Regions from separate parts of the Sphaerisporangium rhizosphaerae genome, predicted to be linked through region 1. Evidence: riboswitches for the same ligand, from Rfam matches in the RefSeq annotation. Region 1 holds a riboswitch; the other holds the start of a gene.
The links. A riboswitch is a leader RNA that binds a small molecule or an ion and turns the genes downstream of it on or off. The one in region 1 is predicted to bind glycine.
Positions count from the first base shown of each region.

Region 2: linked by a shared signal. The riboswitch ahead of gcvP (aminomethyl-transferring glycine dehydrogenase) and the one ahead of gcvT (glycine cleavage system aminomethyltransferase GcvT) in region 1 are both predicted to bind glycine.

Region 1 covers NZ_JBHTCG010000008.1:125,196-134,074, reverse strand. Annotated here, with positions in the region: gene ACFQSB_RS14430 (alpha/beta fold hydrolase) at 1-313, opposite strand, end outside; gene ACFQSB_RS14425 (TetR/AcrR family transcriptional regulator C-terminal domain-containing protein) at 410-1,060, shown strand; gene ACFQSB_RS14420 (glycoside hydrolase family 11 protein) at 1,124-2,239, opposite strand; gene ACFQSB_RS14415 (L-serine ammonia-lyase) at 2,878-4,254, opposite strand; gene gcvH (glycine cleavage system protein GcvH) at 4,415-4,804, opposite strand; gene gcvT (glycine cleavage system aminomethyltransferase GcvT) at 4,801-5,892, opposite strand; glycine riboswitch at 5,926-6,027, opposite strand; glycine riboswitch at 6,028-6,125, opposite strand; gene ACFQSB_RS14400 (gamma-glutamyl-gamma-aminobutyrate hydrolase family protein) at 6,144-6,854, opposite strand; gene ACFQSB_RS14395 (3-oxoacyl-ACP reductase) at 6,866-7,630, opposite strand; gene ACFQSB_RS14390 (aldehyde dehydrogenase family protein) at 7,697-8,879, opposite strand, start outside.
Region 2 covers NZ_JBHTCG010000014.1:177,639-186,517, forward strand. Annotated here, with positions in the region: gene ACFQSB_RS21970 (hypothetical protein) at 1-198, opposite strand, end outside; gene ACFQSB_RS21975 (TetR/AcrR family transcriptional regulator) at 382-999, shown strand; gene ACFQSB_RS21980 (DUF5999 family protein) at 1,328-1,528, shown strand; gene ACFQSB_RS21985 (alpha/beta hydrolase family protein) at 1,532-2,125, opposite strand; gene ACFQSB_RS21990 (hypothetical protein) at 2,206-2,598, shown strand; gene ACFQSB_RS21995 (tetratricopeptide repeat protein) at 2,616-3,431, opposite strand; gene gcvP (aminomethyl-transferring glycine dehydrogenase) at 3,534-6,401, opposite strand; glycine riboswitch at 6,571-6,697, opposite strand; gene ACFQSB_RS22005 (MerR family transcriptional regulator) at 6,889-7,512, opposite strand; gene ACFQSB_RS22010 (bifunctional nuclease family protein) at 7,659-8,129, opposite strand; gene ftsR (transcriptional regulator FtsR) at 8,261-8,879, opposite strand, start outside.

The DNA of each region.
Region 1 (8,879 bases):
GGGCGACGACGCCGCCGTCGGAGTGGCCGTAGAGGACGACCGGTTCGCCGACCGCTCGCACCAGCGCCATGACGTCCTGCACCTCCTCGGCGATCGTGCAGGGGGAGCCGCCGAGCCGGGGGTCGGGCTTGAGGTCCATGCGGTACTGGCGGCGGTGCGGGCGCAGGACGCGGAAGCGGGCCGCCAGGACGCCGGCGAGGCGCCGGCAGCGCGTGCCGTCGTCCAGACCGGGGCCGAGCAGCACGACGGCCGGACCCTTGCCCTCGTCGTAGGCGCGGACGTCGGTGCCGTCCGCCGATGTCGTGACGAGCACGGTGCCTCCTGAAGTCCGGGGAGCGGAACGCTCCTTAGCAGTGCTCAGTTCTCCTTAGCAGCGATAAGGTAACTTAGCGCTGCTAAGGTGTCAACGATGCGAGCGAACGACAAACGGCCCGGCCTGAGCCGTCAGACGTTGGTCGAGACAGGGCTGCGCCTGCTCGACGAGGTGGGGCTGGACGGGCTGACGGTGCGCCGGCTCGCCGCCGAGCTGGGCGTCCAGTCGCCGGCTCTGTACTGGCACGTCCGCACCAAGCAGGAACTGCTGGACGCGATGGGGGACGAGATCATCCGGGCGGCGGGCATGGGGCCGCCCCGGGAGGAGGAGTCCTGGCAGGACTGGCTGGACCGCCGCGCCCGCGCGTACCGTGCCTCACTGCTGTCCCACCGCGACGGCGCGCGCATCGTCGCCGGCGCCCGGGGGAGGTCCCCGGTGACGCTCCGGCTGTTCGAGGAAGAGTTGTCCGCCATGGTCGCCCGGGGCTTCACCCCGGCGTTGGCCCTGCACACCATCACGGCCTTGAGCCACTACGTCATCGGCTCGGTCCTGCAACAGCAGACCGAGCCCGAGCGGCCGGCCGTGGCCGCCGATGCGACGGAGGACGACATACCGGCCATCCTGCTGGCGGCCGTCCGGGACGGCGGCGGCCCGTTCGGTGAGCGCGCCTTCGACCACGGGCTGCGCGCGTTCATCGACGGCACCGCCGCCGCCCTGGCACGCCGGAACGCCGCCTCTCCGTCGTGAAACCGCGTGGGGAGCGGGCTCCACCGCCCGCTCCCCACGTTCGTCTTGCTGAGGCCGTTCAGGTCAGCCGGTGGTGCAGGCCGTGCCGTTGAGGCTGAAGGCCGTGGGGTTGGGATTGCTGCCGGTGTGGGTGCCCTGGAAGCCGAACGTGGTGTTCGCGCCGGGGGCCAGCGAGCCGTTGTAGGACACGTTGCGGGCGGTGACCGTCGAGCCGCTCTGGCTGACGTCGGCGTTCCACGAACTGGTGACCTGCTGCCCGGCGGAGAAGGACCAGGTCACCGTCCAGCCGTTGATCGCGCTGCCGCCGGTGTTGGTGACGGTGAGGTTGGCGGTGAAGCCGTTGTTCCACTCGTTCTTGGTGTAGGACACGCGGCAGGGGCCGCTCCCGCCACTGGGAGAAGGCGAAGGCGTGGCCGACGGGGTGGGGTTGGGCGTGGGAGTGCGCGTCGGCGTCGGAGTGGGAGTCGGCGACGGGCTGGAGCCGTCCAGGGTGATGTTGGAGTTGCCGCTGCTCTGGTAGCCCTCGGTGGCCAGGATCTGGTAGTCGTGGGAGCCGAGGTTCATGCCGTAGCGGGCCCAGGCGTCGAAGTGGTTCCCGACCGTGATGGTGCCGCCGGTCCTCTTGGACTGCCGGACGCTCCAGTACTGGTTGAAGGTGCTGCTGTTGCCCTCGATCGAGGGGGCGTTGTAGCGGGTGGTCATGTAGATGTCGTAGGTGCCGCCGTCGCTGGTGACGGTGCCCTTGAACGTGCCGGTGGGCCGGTAGGTCCCCCAGTTGTCCACGATGTAGTACTCCACCAGCGGGCCTCTGGTCCACCCGTACAGGGCCAGGTAGGAGTTGCCCGAGGTGTTGAAGCTGCCCGAGTAGGTCACCGTCCTGCGTGCGCCGGGCTTCCAGCCCTTGCCGGCGACGAAGTTGCCGACGTTGCTCCAGGAGGTGCTGTAGTTCCCGCCGTTACCCAGGGTCATGGACGACGATCCACTGCCGTTGGTCCAGAACGAGTAGAAGTAGCCGTTGTTGGTGCCGGTCTGGTTGCTGGTGATGGCCGCGTGGGCGGTGCCCGGCAGCAGCAGGGTCATGGCGGAGACCAGCGAGAGCACCATGGTGCAGGCACGGCCGATGAGCACTCTGGTGTGGCTACGGTGACGGACCGGCGGGCGGATGGGGACGTCGTTCATGTGCGCGCTTCCTCCTCGTTAAGGCTGGCGCGGGCCAGGTGGCGTGGCAGGACCCGGCGGGGACGCCGCCGGTGACCGGGATGACGGCCACGGCGCGCGGCGTCGTACGACGCGGCGGAGGTCGGCCGGTCCTCGTCGGCCGACGATCGGAAGCCCTGGTCGTGGCAGGCGACCCGGATCGACAGCGGTTGAGCCTGTCAGCGGCGACAGTGTTCGCCCGATCCCGCCGCCCTGTCAACGCCCACCGAAAAGCGTCGAAAGTCGAGGCCCGCCAGGGCGCTTCTTCCCGCTGCTGGACGACTGTTTGCGGCTTGGCGGGCTCAAGCGCCCGAATGAAATTTTCGGCGCCACCCCGAACGATTTCGGCACCACCACGCGCCCTCGCCCGAGCGGCCCCCCGGTACTTTCCACCACGACGAAGACCCCGTCCCCTGGCGACCGCTCCGCGCGGCGGGCTGGGCCGGAAATGAAGAAGAGGGACGATCACCGGCCGGATGAACGCCCCTCTGGGTGCTGCTCAAAGAGGGGCAGTGGCCGTGACGGCGGGTGCCCCTTCATGGTTGTACATCAGGTTAACGCCTGTCCGGCAAGGCGTCATGGCACTTTCCGTATTCGTGTGATCGCCGAGCGTTGAGCGGTCAGCATTCGATGACGTTGACGGCGAGGCCGCCTCGGCTGGTTTCTTTGTATTTGTCGAGCATGTCGCGGCCGGTGTCGCGCATGGTCTTGATGGCCTTGTCGAGGGCGACGAAGTGGCGGCCGTCGCCGCGCAGGGCGATGCGGGCGGCGGTGATGGCCTTGATCGAGGCGACCGCGTTGCGCTCGATGCACGGGATCTGCACCAGGCCGCCGATCGGGTCGCAGGTCAGGCCGAGGTTGTGCTCGATGCCGATCTCGGCGGCGTTCTCCACCTGTTCGGGGGTGCCGCCGAGCGCCTCGGTCAGGCCGGCCGCGGCCATGGAGCAGGCCGAGCCGACCTCGCCCTGGCAGCCGACCTCGGCGCCGGAGATGGAGGCGTTCTCCTTGAACAGCACGCCGATCGCGCCGGCCGTGAGCAGGAAGCGGATGACGCCGTCGTCGTCGGACAGCGGCGTGAAGCGGTCGTAGTACGTCAGCACGGCGGGGATGATGCCGGCCGCGCCGTTGGTGGGGGCGGTGACGACGCGGCCGCCGGCGGCGTTCTCCTCGTTGACGGCGAGGGCGAACAGGGTGACCCAGTCCATCGTCTGGAGCGGGTCCTTCTCGGGGGACTCGCTCTGCAGGCGCCGCAGCATCTGGTTGGCCCGCCGCTTGACCTTCAGGCCGCCGGGAAGCACGCCCTCCTTGGCGGTGCCGCGGCGCACGCACTCGGACATGACGTTCCAGAGGTTCAGCAGGGCCGACCTGATCTCCGCCTCGGTGCGCCCGAAGGCCTTCTCGTTCTCCAGCATGAGCCCGGAGATCGACAGCCCGGTCTCGGAGCACAGCCGCAGCAGCTCGGCGCCCGAGGTGAACGGGTGGGGCAGCTCGGTGTCGTCGGCCTTGATGCGGTCGGCGCCGGTGGCGTTCTCGTCCACCACGAAGCCGCCGCCCACCGAGTAGTAGACCTTCTCGCGGATCTGCTCGCCCTCGGCGGTGAAGGCGGTGAAGCGCATGCCGTTGGGGTGGCCGGGCAGGGAGATCTTGCGTTCGAACACCAGGTGCTCGCCGACGACGAAGGGGATCTCGCGGGTGCCGTACAGCTCGATGGTGCCGGTGTCGCGCATCTTCGCCAGGCGCTCATCGACGGTGTCCACGTCGACCAGCTCGGGCTTCTCGCCGGACAGGCCGAGCAGCACCGCCTTGTCGCTGCCGTGTCCCTTGCCGGTCAGGCCGAGCGAGCCGTAGAGGATCGCCTCGACCCGGGCGGTCTTCTCCAGCAGGCCGTCCTGGTGCAGGCCGCGGGCGAACTTGTGCGCCGCCGCCATCGGGCCGCCGGTGTGCGAGCTGGACGGCCCGATGCCGATCTTGAACAGGTCGAAGACGCTGATCGCCATTGATCATTCCGTCCTTGGAAGCGATGTCGTGCGAGGGATGCCCCCATATGCGCCGGGTACGCGCGGGACAGGTCATGCGGTGGTGGCGCCGGCCGGTCCGGGCGGCCGGCCGGCGAGAGTCGTCGTGGGTGGACGGGGATTGGTGAACGGACGGCGGGACTCAGGACTCGGCGGTGGTGACCGTGGTGTACTCCTCGGCGGTGAGGAGGTCCTCGTGGGGGCCCTCGACGCGCACGCGGAACAGCCAGCCGTCGCCGTAGGGGTCGGAGTTGACCAGCGACGGGTCGTCCACGACGACCTGGTTGACCTCCACGACCTCGCCGGTGAGCGGGGCGTAGATGTCGCTCACGGACTTGGTGGACTCCACCTCGCCCACCGCGTCGCCCGCCTCGACGGTGCCGCCCACCTCGGGCAGCTGCACGAAGACCACGTCACCCAGCGCTTCGGCGGCGAACGCCGTGATGCCCACGGTCACGGTGAGGCCGTCGTCGAGGCCGGCCACCCACTCGTGCTCCTTGGTGTAGCTGAGCTCCTCGGGAATGCTGCTCACTTGCTCCTCCGGTAAAAAGGCAGGTCAATCACGTCGACCGGTTCATGGGTACCACGGATGTCGACCGCGAGCCCATCGGACACGTTGGTGTCCACGTAGGCCATCGCGATCGGCTTGCCGAGTGACTGGGACGGCGCGCCGCTGGTGACCTCTCCAACGACGGTGCCGTCAGTCAGCAGCACCACGGGATAGCCGTGGCGCGGCACTCGGCGGCCCCGCGCGACCAGGCCGGTCAGGCGCCGGCGCGGAGGGACGTCCTTGAGCGGCGCGAGCGCCGCGCGGCCGACGAAGTCGCCGGCCTTGTCGAACCGTACGACCCGGCCGAGGCCGGCGTCGAAGGGGGTCAGCCCGGCGTTCAACTCGTTGCCGTACAGCGGCATGCCGGCCTCCAGGCGCAGCGTGTCGCGGGCGGACAGCCCGGCGGGGCGCAGGCCATGGGAGTCGCCGGCCTTGGTGAGCTCCTGCCACAGCGTGACGGCGTCGCCCGCGGCGACGAACAGCTCGAAGCCGTCCTCGCCGGTGTACCCGGTGCGGGCGATGAGCGCCTCGACGCCGGCCACGGTGCCGGGCAGGCCCGCGTAGTACTTCAGGCCGGGAAGATCGGCGTCGGTGAGCGTGGCGAGGATCTCCTGCGCGCGGGGCCCCTGGACGGCGATCAGCGCGTACTCGGCGGACCGGTCGCGCACCTCGGCCTGGAAGCCTTCGGCGCGCTCGGTGAGCTCGGCCGCCACCTGCTCGTAGTTGGAGGCGTTGGCCACGACGAGGTACTCCTCGGCGGCCAGCCGGTAGACGATCAGGTCGTCGAGCACGCCGCCGTCGGGCGCGCAGATCATGGTGTAGCGGGCCCGGCCCGGCTCCAGCGTCGACAGGCTGCCCACCAGCGCGTGGTCCAGCGCCTCGCCCGCCTGCGGCCCGGTGAGGAAGATCTCGCCCATGTGGGAGAGGTCGAACAGCCCGGCGGCGGTGCGCACCGCGTTGTGCTCGGCGGACTCGCTGCCGTAGCGCAGCGGCATCAGCCAGCCGGCGAAGTCGGTGAGCGTCGCGCCGAGGCTCTCGTGCACCTCGCGGAGCGGTGTGGGTCGGGACATGATGCGCACCTCAGACAGGGTTGGATGAGAGCATCCTCCCCCTCTGTCATCGGTGCCTGAGAGTTTCGCCCGGGTTTTACCGGACTTTCACCTTCGGCGAGGCCCCACGGAGAGGGCCTGCTTTCCAGAGATCACCTGGCCCGCGCGGTCCTTTGCCTTGTGAGGTTCGCGGGGAGGACTTGCTCCTTCAGGGGTCCTGACCGGATGTCAGGACGCTCTCCCGCACGGGATCATCGGTGTTCCCGCCCACCCTACCAATGCCGATCGCCCGCCGTCGCGGCGGCGACGAGCGCCTGGAACAACGGGCCGTCCTCGCCCGCCTCGGGGTGCCACTGGACGGCCAGGGCGAAGGGGTGGCCCGCCAGCTCCACGGCCTCCACGGTGCCGTCCTCGCAGGTCGCCGCGACCGTGAGGCCGTCACCGAGGCGATCGGCGGCCTGGTGGTGGTAGTGGGCCGCGGCGACCTCGCCGTCCCCGAGGACCTTGGACAGGGCGGTGCCCGGCACCGGGCGCACCGGCAGGTGGCCGAACTCGCCGGGGGCCGGGGAGTGCCCGTCGTGCCCGACGACGTCCGGCAGGTGCTGGTGCAGGGTGCCGCCCAGGTGGACGTTCAGCACCTGCATCCCCCGGCACACCCCGAGGAAGGGGAGCCCGGCCGAGAGAGCCGCCCCGATCAGCCCGAACTCCGCCTCGTCACGGGACTCCCGGACGTAGCCCGTCCGCGGGTGCGGGCGCTCGCCGTACCTGGCCGGGTCGACGTCCCCGCCGCCGGCCACGATGAGGCCGTCCAGCCGGCCGGCCAGCGACGCCGGGTCGCCCGCCGGAGGCAGGATGACCGGCTGGCCGCCCGCCCGTTCGACGTGCTCGACATAGGTGTACGGCAGCAGCGCCGCCGGCATCCGCCAGACCGTGAAGGCGGCGGGCTCGACGTAGCAGGTGATGCCGATGACGGGTCGCGACATGGTCGACCAGGCTACAGCGGGGTCACGTAGGCGCCGGAGATGCCGCCGTCCACGAGGAACTCCGCGCCGGTGATGAAACTCGCGTCGTCGGAGGCCAGGAAGGCGACCGCGGCGGCGATCTCGGACGCCTCGGCGAACCGGCCGAGCGGGATGTGCACCAGGCGCCGCTGCGCCCGCTCGGGGTCCTTGGCGAACAGCTCCTGCAGCAGCGGGGTGTTCACCGGTCCCGGGCACAGGGCGTTGACCCGGATGCCCTCGCGGGCGAACTGCACGCCGAGCTCGCGGGACATGGCCAGCACGCCGCCCTTGGAGGCGGTGTAGGAGATCTGCGAGGTCGCCGAGCCCATCACGGCGACGAACGACGCGGTGTTGATGATCGAACCCTTGCCCTGCCGCCGCATGTACGGGATGGCGTGCTTGCAGCACAGGTACACGCTGGTCAGGTTGACGTCCTGAACCCGCCGCCAGGCGTCCATGCCGGTGGTCAGGATGGAGTCGTCGTCGGGTGGTGAGATGCCGGCGTTGTTGAAGGCGACGTCGACCGAGCCGTAGGTGTCGAACGCCGTGCGGAACATCTCGGCGACGTCGTCCTCGCTGGTCACGTCGGTCCGGACGAAGACGCCCCCGACCTCTTCGGCGATCTTCGCGCCGCCCTCCTCGTCGAGGTCGGCGCACACGACCTTGGCGCCCTCCTCGGCGAAGCGGCGGGCCGTGGCGAGGCCGATGCCCCCCGCCGCGCCCGTGATGACGGCGACGCGGTCGCGCAGACGTTGCATGGTGAGGTACTCCCTGGTGCTGGTGGACTCCCGTGGCCCCCGGGCGGGCCGGCGGGACGGCGGCGGTCAGTGGGCGATGAAGACGTTCTTGGTCTCGGTGAAGGCGGCCAGCGCGTCCGGGCCCAGCTCGCGGCCGAGCCCCGACTGCTTGAACCCGCCGAACGGCGTCCAGTAGCGGACCGAGGAGTGGGAGTTCACCGACAGGTTGCCCGCCTCGATGGCGCGGGCGACCCGCAGGGCCCGCCCGACGTCCCGCGTCCAGATCGACCCCGAGAGCCCGTACCGGGTGTCGTTGGCGATCTGGACGGCCTCGGCCTCACCCTCGAAGGGGACAACGCTGACCACCGGCCCGAAGATCTCCTCGGTGTAGGCGCGCTCGTCCAGCGACTCGTGGGTGAGCACGGTCGGCGGGAACCAGAAGCCCTTCCCGTCCGGGCACGTCCCCTGGAAGCGCGGGGTGCCGGTCACGAACGAGGCCACGCGGTCGCGGTGCTCGGCGCTGATCAGCGGCCCCAGGGCGGTGCCGGGGTCGCGCGGGTCGCCCACGACGAGCCCGCCGACCGTCGCGACCAGCCGGTCGAGGAACTCCTCGAAGACCGGACGCTCCACCAGGATGCGCGAGCGCGCGCAGCAGTCCTGCCCGCTGTTGTCGAACACGGCCGAAGGGGCGGTGGCGGCGGCCCGCTCGATGTCGGCGTCGGCGAAGACCACGTTGGCGCTCTTGCCGCCGAGCTCCAGCGTCACCCGCTTGACCTGCTCCGCCGCCTGGGCGGCGATGCGCTTGCCCACCTCCGTCGACCCGGTGAAGACGATCTTGTTGACGCCCGGGTGCTCGACCAGCCGGGCCCCCGCGACCTCCCCTGCCCCAGGCAGCACCTGGAGCACCCCCTCGGGGAGGCCGGCCTCCAAGGCCAGCTCGGCCAGCCTCAGAGCCGTGAGCGGGGTCCACTCGGCGGGCTTCACGATGACCGTGTTGCCCGCCGCCAGTGCCGGGGCCGCCCCCCAGGTCATGATGACCATGGGGAAGTTCCACGGCACGATCACGCCCACGACGCCGAGCGGTTCGGCGAAGGTGATGTCCACCCCGCCCGGCACCGGGATCTGCTTTCCATGATTGCGTTCCGGGGCGCCCGCGTAGAAGTGCAGGACGTCGCGGACGTTGCCGGCCTCCCAGCGGGCGTTGCCGATCGGATGCCCGGAGTTGGCCAGCTCCAGCTCGGCCAGCTCCTCGCCGTGCCGGTCGACCAGG
Region 2 (8,879 bases), on a different contig from region 1:
GGCCTCGGCGGCGCGCAGCGCGTCGGACAGCGCGCGGTCATAGGCGAGCCCGGCCGCCCGGAGCTCCTCGGCCCCGGCGCCGGCGGCCTGGGCGCGCCGCAGCCCGCCCTCGGCCTCGCGCGCCTTGTCCAGCAGCTTGGGGAAGCTCTTTCCGACCTCCTGGTCGGCGTGGTGCCTGACCTCCGCCTCCCGGCTCACGCTCGGACGGAAAAACGCCATCGCCTGCCCTTTCTCAGCACATCGCCGGTGATCCGGCGTTCCTCGCTCGCCATAGCGTACGCCGCCCGGAGCACCGGCCTCGCCCCGGCGTCCCCGAGTGAGGGCGGACGGCACGGCGCGGCGCCCTTTACAAAGTAAGCCATGGTCGGGATCATGCCTGGTATGCCAGCGAAGCGACCTCCGGTCCCCCTGTCCCGCGAGCGCATCATCGAGGCCGCCCTGCACATCGCCGACGGCCAGGGGCTGCGCCGCCTCACCATGCGCCGCCTCGGCGACGCCCTGCAGGTCGAGGCGATGGCGATCTACCACCACCTGCCCCGCGGCAAGGAGGCGCTCATGGACGCCCTCGCCGAGCACGTCACCACCGTCACCGTCGAGCCGTCCGACGGAGGGTGGCGGGAGGTCGCCCGCGCCTGGGCCCACGCGGGCCGCGCGGCCCTGCTGGAGCACCCCGGGGTGCTGGCCCTGGCCCTGACCAAGCCGCCGCAGGGCACCGCGCTCATGGCGATCCGCGAGCAGGCCGAGCAACTGGCCACCGCGGGGTTCGGCGACCCCGCCCGCGCCGCCCAGGCCGTGCGGACGCTGCGCGCGTACGTCATGGGCAGCGTCGCGGTGGAGATCCAGCGCTCCGGCTGGGCCGCCCCTCCGGAGGAGGCGCAGGACGAGCAGGACGGACGGCTCCCGGCGCCGGCGGCCACCCGGGCGGAGCCCGCCGAGGAGGCCGCGGCGGCGTTCGAGCGCGGGCTGGAAGCCCTGTTGAGAGGGCTTCCCAGCTCGTAACCGTTCGTTTATCCATTCGGCGGCGAGTCGTGCTTGGACCGTTATCTCACCTGGGGCAGGCTTGTGTCGCAGGTCACAGCGCCGGATCAGCCTTCCGGGCCCCCGCGGACCCCCTAATCGAAGGTTCCAAACCGTCCCAATGGGCTATGTCGTACGCGTGTGACCCGCAGCACACTTACTCTGTAGGTGTGCGTTAGCGCACACTGTCAACAGCAGAAGCGCTCGTCCCCGTTCGGCGGGGACATGGGGGAATCGGCGCGGGGCAGCGGTGCCTGGCGATGACGCCCCCGCGAGCCCCAGACCGAGAGAGAAAACCGGAGGCACGCCAATGTGCCCGCATGAGCCGTCCTGTCCGACCACCAACGCGCCGGACCGCGAAGCCGCCCGCACGATCGCGGCGCACCCCGAGCAGGGGTGGAGCCTGCTGTGCAACGGCATCGTGCTATTCGAGGACACCGGGGAGCTCCTGCCCGACGGCGCCATCATCGCCCCGCACCGTCCCACCGACCTGGCCATAAGCGCGGCCTGACCTTCACGCGAACCGGGGGCCGAGCCATCCGGCCACGACCTCGCCCACCCGGGCGGGGTTTCTGTTGAGGTCATGTCCCTCACCCGCGAGCACCACCAGGCGTGCAGCGTCCGCCTGATCGGGGACTCCGAAGCGATCACGGTCACCGCTGACCACCAGCACATCGACGCCCGCCTCGCGAAGCTCCTGCGCACGCGAGCGGCCGGGGTTCCCGGGCGGGTGCAGCGGGAAGGCCAGTGCCACCACCGCCTCCGCGCCGACGGCGCGCGCCGTCCGGCAGGCCACCCGCGCTCCGTTGCTCCGGCCGCCCTGCACCAGGGCCAGGCCGGGAAACCGTTCTCCGAGCGAGGCCGCCAGCGCGGTCCACGCCTCGTCCTGCCTGGCCGGCGACCCCGGCGCCCGGGCGCCCGCGACCCTGAACGGCTGCAGCACCCGCGCCACCGTGCCGCCGATCGCCACCACCGCGTCCCGGACGGCCAGCAGGTCGGGCGAGTCGACCCCGCCCGCCGACCCGTGGGTGAGCAGGAACAGGAACCTCGGCGCGGGCGCCTGGTCGACCTCCACGATCGCCGCCCCCCGCGGCGTCATGATCCGCATGGCCGACACGGTACTCGGGGACCAGCCCTCTACTTCTCACGGGGGATGCCGCCGCCCGGTGTCTGTGCCAGATTAAGGGGGTGCCGGATAATTCATTGCCCCGTGACGAGCTTCGCGCCACCGTGGAGGCCCGCCGGGACCTCGGTTCCGACTACGAGCAGGCGCTGATCGAGTCGTTCCTGGAGAAGATCGACTCGACGATCGAGTCCCGGGTGCGGGCCGAGGTGGCCGCGCAGAACGGGTACCCCCTCCAGCCCGGCCCCGGCGGGCCGTACGCGGCGCCGCATCCCGGCCCGGGCAAGCAGCCCAGGCAGGTCGACGCCACGATCCCGATCGCGCTCGGCTCGCTCGGCATCGGCATCCCGCTGACCGCGATCGCCGCCGGGCAGGCCGGGCCCGCGGGGCTGTTCCTGGCCTGGACCGGCATCATCATGGTCAACGTCGCCGCCGCCGTCGGCCGCAGACGCCGCTGAGGCCTGGGCCGGGGCGGCTACTGGGAGGGGGCGGTGTCGTCGCGGGTGAGGCGGAGGCGCACCTGGTCGGCCACCGTCTCGTCGGGGTGGCCGAGCCCGTACGCCCACACCTGCTCGGCGTCGGCGTCCCGCCCGCGCAGGGGCAGCGTGCGGGCGAGCAGTTCGACGGCGAGAGCGACCCCGTCGGCGTCGCCGTCGCCCTCGGCGGCCGCGGCGAACTCCCCGCAGGCCATGTCGAGGTGGGCCATGCCGAGCAGCACCCGCAGGCGCCCGGGGTCGGCCACCTCGGGCAGCTCCAGGGCGTCGAGGAGCAGGTCGGCGGCCTCGCCGGGCTGCCCGTCCTCCAGCAGGTACTCGGCCAGGCGCTGGGCCGCCTCGGAGCAGGCCCGCGGGTCGCGGGTGGCCAGGGTGGCGCGCAGGGCCGCCTCGGCGGCGCGGTCGTCGCCCTGGGCTTCGGCGATGCGGGCCAGGGCCAGGTGGGCGCCGGGAAGGTAGGCCGGGGTGCCGACGCCGATCACGGCCTGCCAGGCGGCGCGGGCCTGGTCGGCCATGCCTTCCTGCTCGAACCCGCGCGCCAGGTGGCAGGCCGCCTGGGCGGCGTACTCGGGGTGGCCGGTGGCCAGGGCCGTGCGCGCGGCCGCCCTGGCGCCGGTGAGGTCGCCACGGCGCTCGAGGACCAGGGCGAGGCCGACGGCCGCCTGGGCGCGGTCGGCCTCGCGCTCGTCGGAGGCCAGCGCGGCGAAGATCTCGGCCGCGGCCTCCAGTTCGCCGCTCTCGGCGAGCCTCCGCGCGTCCTCGATCCGCCGGCCGGACTCGACCTCGTGCGCCGCCATCGGGACCTCTCCTCCGCCTCGGGAATCCCGGCCTCGCGACGCGGGCGCGCCGTCGCGCGCGACATATTATGCCGATCCAGGCGGAGCGCCGAGGGCGGTCGCTCAGTCTTCGTATGCCTCCAGCGGGGGGCAGGCGCAGACCAGGTTGCGGTCGCCGTAGGCCTGGTCGATGCGGCGGACCGGCGACCAGTACTTGTCCTCCCGCAGCGACGGCAGCGGGTAGGCCGCCTCGGCACGGGTGTAGGGGTGCTTCCAGTCGTCGGCCAGCAGGCACGCGGCGGTGTGCGGGGCGCCCCGCAGGGGGTTGTCGGCCCGGTCGTGGCGTCCTGAGGCGACCTTGGCGATCTCCTCGCGGATGGCGACCATGGCGTCGACGAAGCGGTCCAGCTCGGCCAGGTCCTCGCTCTCGGTCGGCTCGATCATCAGCGTGCCGGCCACCGGGAAGGACATGGTGGGGGCGTGGAAGCCGTAGTCGATGAGCCGCTTGGCGACGTCGTCGACGGTGACGCCGGTCTCCTTGGTGATCGGGCGCAGGTCGATGATGCACTCGTGGGCGACCAGGCCCTCGCGGCCGGTGTAGAGCACCGGGTAGTGCGGGGCCAGGCGCCGGGCCAGGTAGTTGGCCGACAGGATGGCCTGCTCGGTGGCCGCCTTGAGGCCCTCGGCGCCCATCATGCGGATGTAGGCCCAGGAGATGGGCAGGATGCCCGCCGAGCCGTACGCCGCGGCCGAGACGGGCCCGACGGCCCCGTCGGCGCGCTCTCCCAGGGGGTCGCCGGGCAGGTAGGCCGCCAGGTGCGAGCGGACCGCCACCGGGCCGACGCCGGGGCCGCCGCCGCCGTGCGGGATGCAGAAGGTCTTGTGCAGGTTGAGGTGGGAGACGTCGGCGCCGAAGGACCCGGGCTTGGCCAGGCCGACCAGCGCGTTGAGGTTGGCGCCGTCGACGTAGACCTGGCCGCCGGCCTGGTGCACCCGCTCGCAGATCTCGGTGATGGTCTCCTCGTACACCCCGTGGGTGGAGGGGTAGGTGACCATGATGGCCGCGAGCCGCTCGCTGTGCTTGTCGATCTTGGCGATCAGGTCGGGGACGTCCACGTTTCCGTCGTCGTCGCAGGCCACGACCACCACGCGCATACCGGCCATGACGGCGCTGGCGGCGTTGGTGCCGTGCGCCGAGGACGGGATGAGGCACACGTCGCGCTCGCCGTGGCCGTTGGCCCTGTGGTAGGCGCGGATGGCGAGCAGCCCGGCGAACTCGCCCTGGGATCCGGCGTTGGGCTGCAGGGAGACCGCGTCGTAGCCGGTGACCTCGGCCAGCCAGCCCTCCAGGTCGCCGATCAGGCGCAGGTAGCCCTCGACCTGATCGGCCGGGGCGTAGGGGTGGACGCCGGCGAACTCCGGCCAGCTGATGGGCTCCATCTCGGTGGTGGCGTTCAGCTTCATGGTGCACGAGCCGAGCGGGATCATCGACCGGTCCAGGGCGATGTCCCTGTCCTGGAGCCTGCGCAGGTAGCGCAGCATGGCGGTCTCGGAACGGTGGGAGTGGAACACCGGGTGCGACAGGTAGCCGGTGGTGCGCAGCAGCCCGGCGGGCAGGGCGTCGGAGGCGGAGGTGTCCACGTCGTCCAGCACGACGCCGGTCACGCCGAACGCCTCCCAGACGGCCTGGAGGTGCGCGCCGGTGGTCTTCTCGTCGCAGCTGACGCCCACGTGGTCGGCGTCGGCCAGGCGCAGGTTGACGCCGCGGTCCAGGGCCGCCGCGACGACCTCGGCGGCGCGGCCGGGGACGCGGGCCAGGACGGTGTCGAAGAAGTCGTCGTGGACGACCTCGACGCCGCCGTCGCGCAGGCCGGCGGCCAGCACGGCGGCGTGCCGGTGGGTGCGCTGCGCGATGCGCCGCAGGCCCTCGGGGCCGTGGTAGACGGCGTACATGCCGGCGATCACCGCGAGCAGCACCTGGGCGGTGCAGATGTTGCTGGTGGCCTTCTCCCGGCGGATGTGCTGCTCGCGGGTCTGCAGGGCCAGACGGTGGGCGGGGCGCCCGTCGGCGTCCTGCGACACCCCGACCAGCCGGCCGGGCATCTGCCGCTGGAGCCCTTCACGCACGGCCATGTAGGCCGCGTGCGGCCCGCCGAAGCCGAAGGGGACGCCGAAACGCTGGGAGGAGCCGATGGCGATGTCGGCGCCCAGGGTGCCGGGGGCCTCGACCAGGGTCAGGGCCAGCAGGTCGGCGGCGGCGACCACGAGCGCGCCGCGGGCGCGGGCCTGGGCGGCCACGGCGCGGAAGTCCTTGAGCCGGCCTCCGGCGCCGGGGTACTGGACCAGCAGGCCGAACAGCTCCCCCTCCGGCAGCCCGGCGGCCAGGTCTGCCTCGACCAGCTCGATGCCGAGCGGCTCGGCGCGGGTGGCCAGCACCGCCTTGGTCTGCGGCAGGGCGTCGGCGTCGACGACGAACACCGGGGACTTGGCGCGGCCGGCGCGGCGGGCCAGGGTCATCGCCTCGGCGGCGGCGGTGGCCTCGTCCAGCAGCGAGGCGCCGGCGACGTCCAGCCCGGTCAGGTCGGACACGACGGTCTGGAAGTTGAGCAGGGCCTCCAGGCGGCCCTGGGAGATCTCCGGCTGGTAGGGGGTGTAGGCGGTGTACCAGCCGGGGTTCTCCAGCAGGTTGCGCCGCACGACCGCCGGGGTGATCGTGTCGTGGTAGCCCAGGCCGATCATCGAGGTGGGCACCTGGTTGCGGGCGGCCAGGGCGCGCAGCTCCGCGAGCGCCTCCTCCTCGCTCGCGGCGGGCGGCAGGTCGAGCGGCTCGCCGGAGCGGATGGCGCCGGGGACGGCGACGGCGATCAGGTCGGCCACCGAGGCGTAGCCCACGGCCTCCAGCATGCGGGCCTGCTCGGCGTCCGACGGGCCGATGTGCCGGGTGGCGAAGGGCGGTGCGAAGAGGTCGCGAAGCGGTGACCGATCGGTCATGGGGCCCTCCTACAAGGGGTAGAGACCGGCGCTGAGCGCGCGCGTATGCCGGATCTCCCCCTCTGTCAGCGCGACATCCTCATCGCGACCTGAGAGCTTCATCCCCTGGCAGGGGATTTGCACCGTCGGTGAGACACGCCTGGCGGGCACGCCTACTTTCCAGAGTCGCCTCGCCTGTGCGGTACGTGGGCCTGAGAGATTCCGGGGAGGTTGCTCCTTCGGCGCCCGGGGTCACCCGCCGGCGCCGCAGGTGGTGCGGTGCCGGCCCGTGCCCGGGTCTCTCCCGCACAGGGTCAACAGCTTTCCCGGTAATCGTACCGTCCCGCCCCGAGTAGGGAGTTACCCCTACATTTCGGAAATTGCCATGTTTTATCCCTGTAGGGCGGGTATGTAGGGACCCCGACCACCCCGTAGATCTTCTGGGATATGTGCGACAGCCCCCGGCCCTCCTCGGCGGAGGGACACTCCCCGTCCCGGCCCTCCGGCCTCAGCCCGTCTTGCGGGCCTTCCTGCGCTTGGCCAGCTCGTCACCTGGGTGGTCCTCCAAGGAGTCCCGGCCGGCCGGCTCCGCGCGTTCCCCCGGCAGCTCCGCCAGGGAGCCCTCGACCTCGCGCCACACGCCGCCGAGGGCGATGCCGAACACGCCCTGGCCGCCCTCGAGCAGGTCGATCACCTCGTCGGCCGAGGTGCACTCGTAGACGCTCACCCCGTCGCTCATCAGCGTGATCTGCGCCAGGTCGTTGACCCCGCGCTCGCGCAGGTGCTGGACGGCGGTGCGGATCTGCTGGAGCGACACCCCGGTGTCCAGGAGCCGCTTGACCACCTTGAGCACGAGGATGTCGCGGAAGCTGTACAGCCGCTGGGATCCCGACCCCTGCGCCGCGCGAACCGACGGCTCGACGAGCTGGGTGCGCGCCCAATAGTCGAGCTGACGATAGGTGATGCCGGCCGCCGAGCACGCCGTCGGGCCGCGGTATCCGACGTCGGCGGGCAGAGACGCCGGCCGCTCGTCGAACAGCAGGCCCTGCTCGCCCGCGCGTTCCCGCGCCGACTGCCGCTGGACTGGATCGTGCTGGCCGGCCGTCTTGCCCTCGCCGCTGCTGACCGCCACTGCGGACCTCCGGCTTCCTCTCATCCCACGGTCTGATCTGGGGGTTCGTGAATTACAACCGTGGGTTCCCTTGCACCGTAGGACTGGCGCGATGCTCAGTCAACGATCCCGCCCGGCGCGTCGTGAAGCGTAAATGCCCGAAATGGCTAACCCGCACGGCCGAAGTCCTCGGGCGTGATCGTGTCAAGGAACTCGCGGAACTTCTCGACCTCGTCCTCCTGGTCATCCGGGATGATCACACCGGCCTCGCGCACGACGTCCTCGCTCGCGAAGATGCTCGCACCGGTGCGCAGCGCCAGCGCGATCGAGTCCGACGGCCGGGCGCTCACCTCCACCCCGTTGGAGAACACCAGGTCGGCGAAGAAGATTCCGTCACGCAGCGCGACGATGTTCACCGCCGTCAGCCGCACGCCCAGAGCCTCGATCACGTCCTTGAACAAGTCGTGGGTGAGCGGCCTGGGGGGCGGCTCCTCCGCCTGAGCCAGCGCGATGGCCGTGGCCTCGGTCATCCCAATCCAGATCGGCAGGTATCGCTCGCCCTTGGCCTCCTTGAGCAGGACTATGGGCTGGTTGGAGGGCATCTCGACACGGACCCCCACGACCTCCATCTGCAACACAGGCTGCTCCGTCTCATCGGGTCGCCGCCCCGCTCCGGGCCCGTTCCCTCGCGGCTCTCGGCTCGCGGCGTGACCATCGCCGCAAAATTCAACGTAACATCCCCGCACCCCGAAATGTCCGGGCGGCTCCGTCAGCGGCCCAGAATGCCGCGCAGGCCGGTGCGGACCAGGGCGGTGTGCAGGTCCTGCAGCAGACCGGACAGCTCTCGCGCGGTCTCCTCGGCGCGGCCGGCGGCGCCCGGCGCGCGGCGCCGCAGCAGCGGAGCCACGGCCTGCTCGACCAGCCCGGCCTCCCGCTCGGCGGCGGCCTTGAGCACCCGCAGGTGGCGCGGATGCAGGCCGAACCTCGCCAGCGCGCCCGAGGCGCGGGCGACGGTCAGAGCCTCGGCGTCGTACCACCGGGCCACCGGGGTGAGCAGGCCGAAATCCTCCAGCTCGGCGAGGGTCTCCTCCTCCAGCCCGGCGGCGGCCAGCAGTTCGGCGCGGCTGAGCCGCACCTCGGCCACCGGCGCCTCCCCGCCCACGGCGCGCGGGCGGCCGGCGCCGTCGGGATCGGCGGTGTCCAGGTGGTCCTTGATCACGCGCAGCGGCAGGTAGCGGTCGCGCTGGGCGGTGAGGATGTAGCGCAGGCGCTCGACGTCCGCATGGGTGAACTTGCGATACCCCGAGGGGGAGCGCTGGGGCTCGATGAGCCCCTCGCCCTCCAGGAAGCGGATCTTGGAGACGGTGACGTCGGGGAAGTCGGCCCGC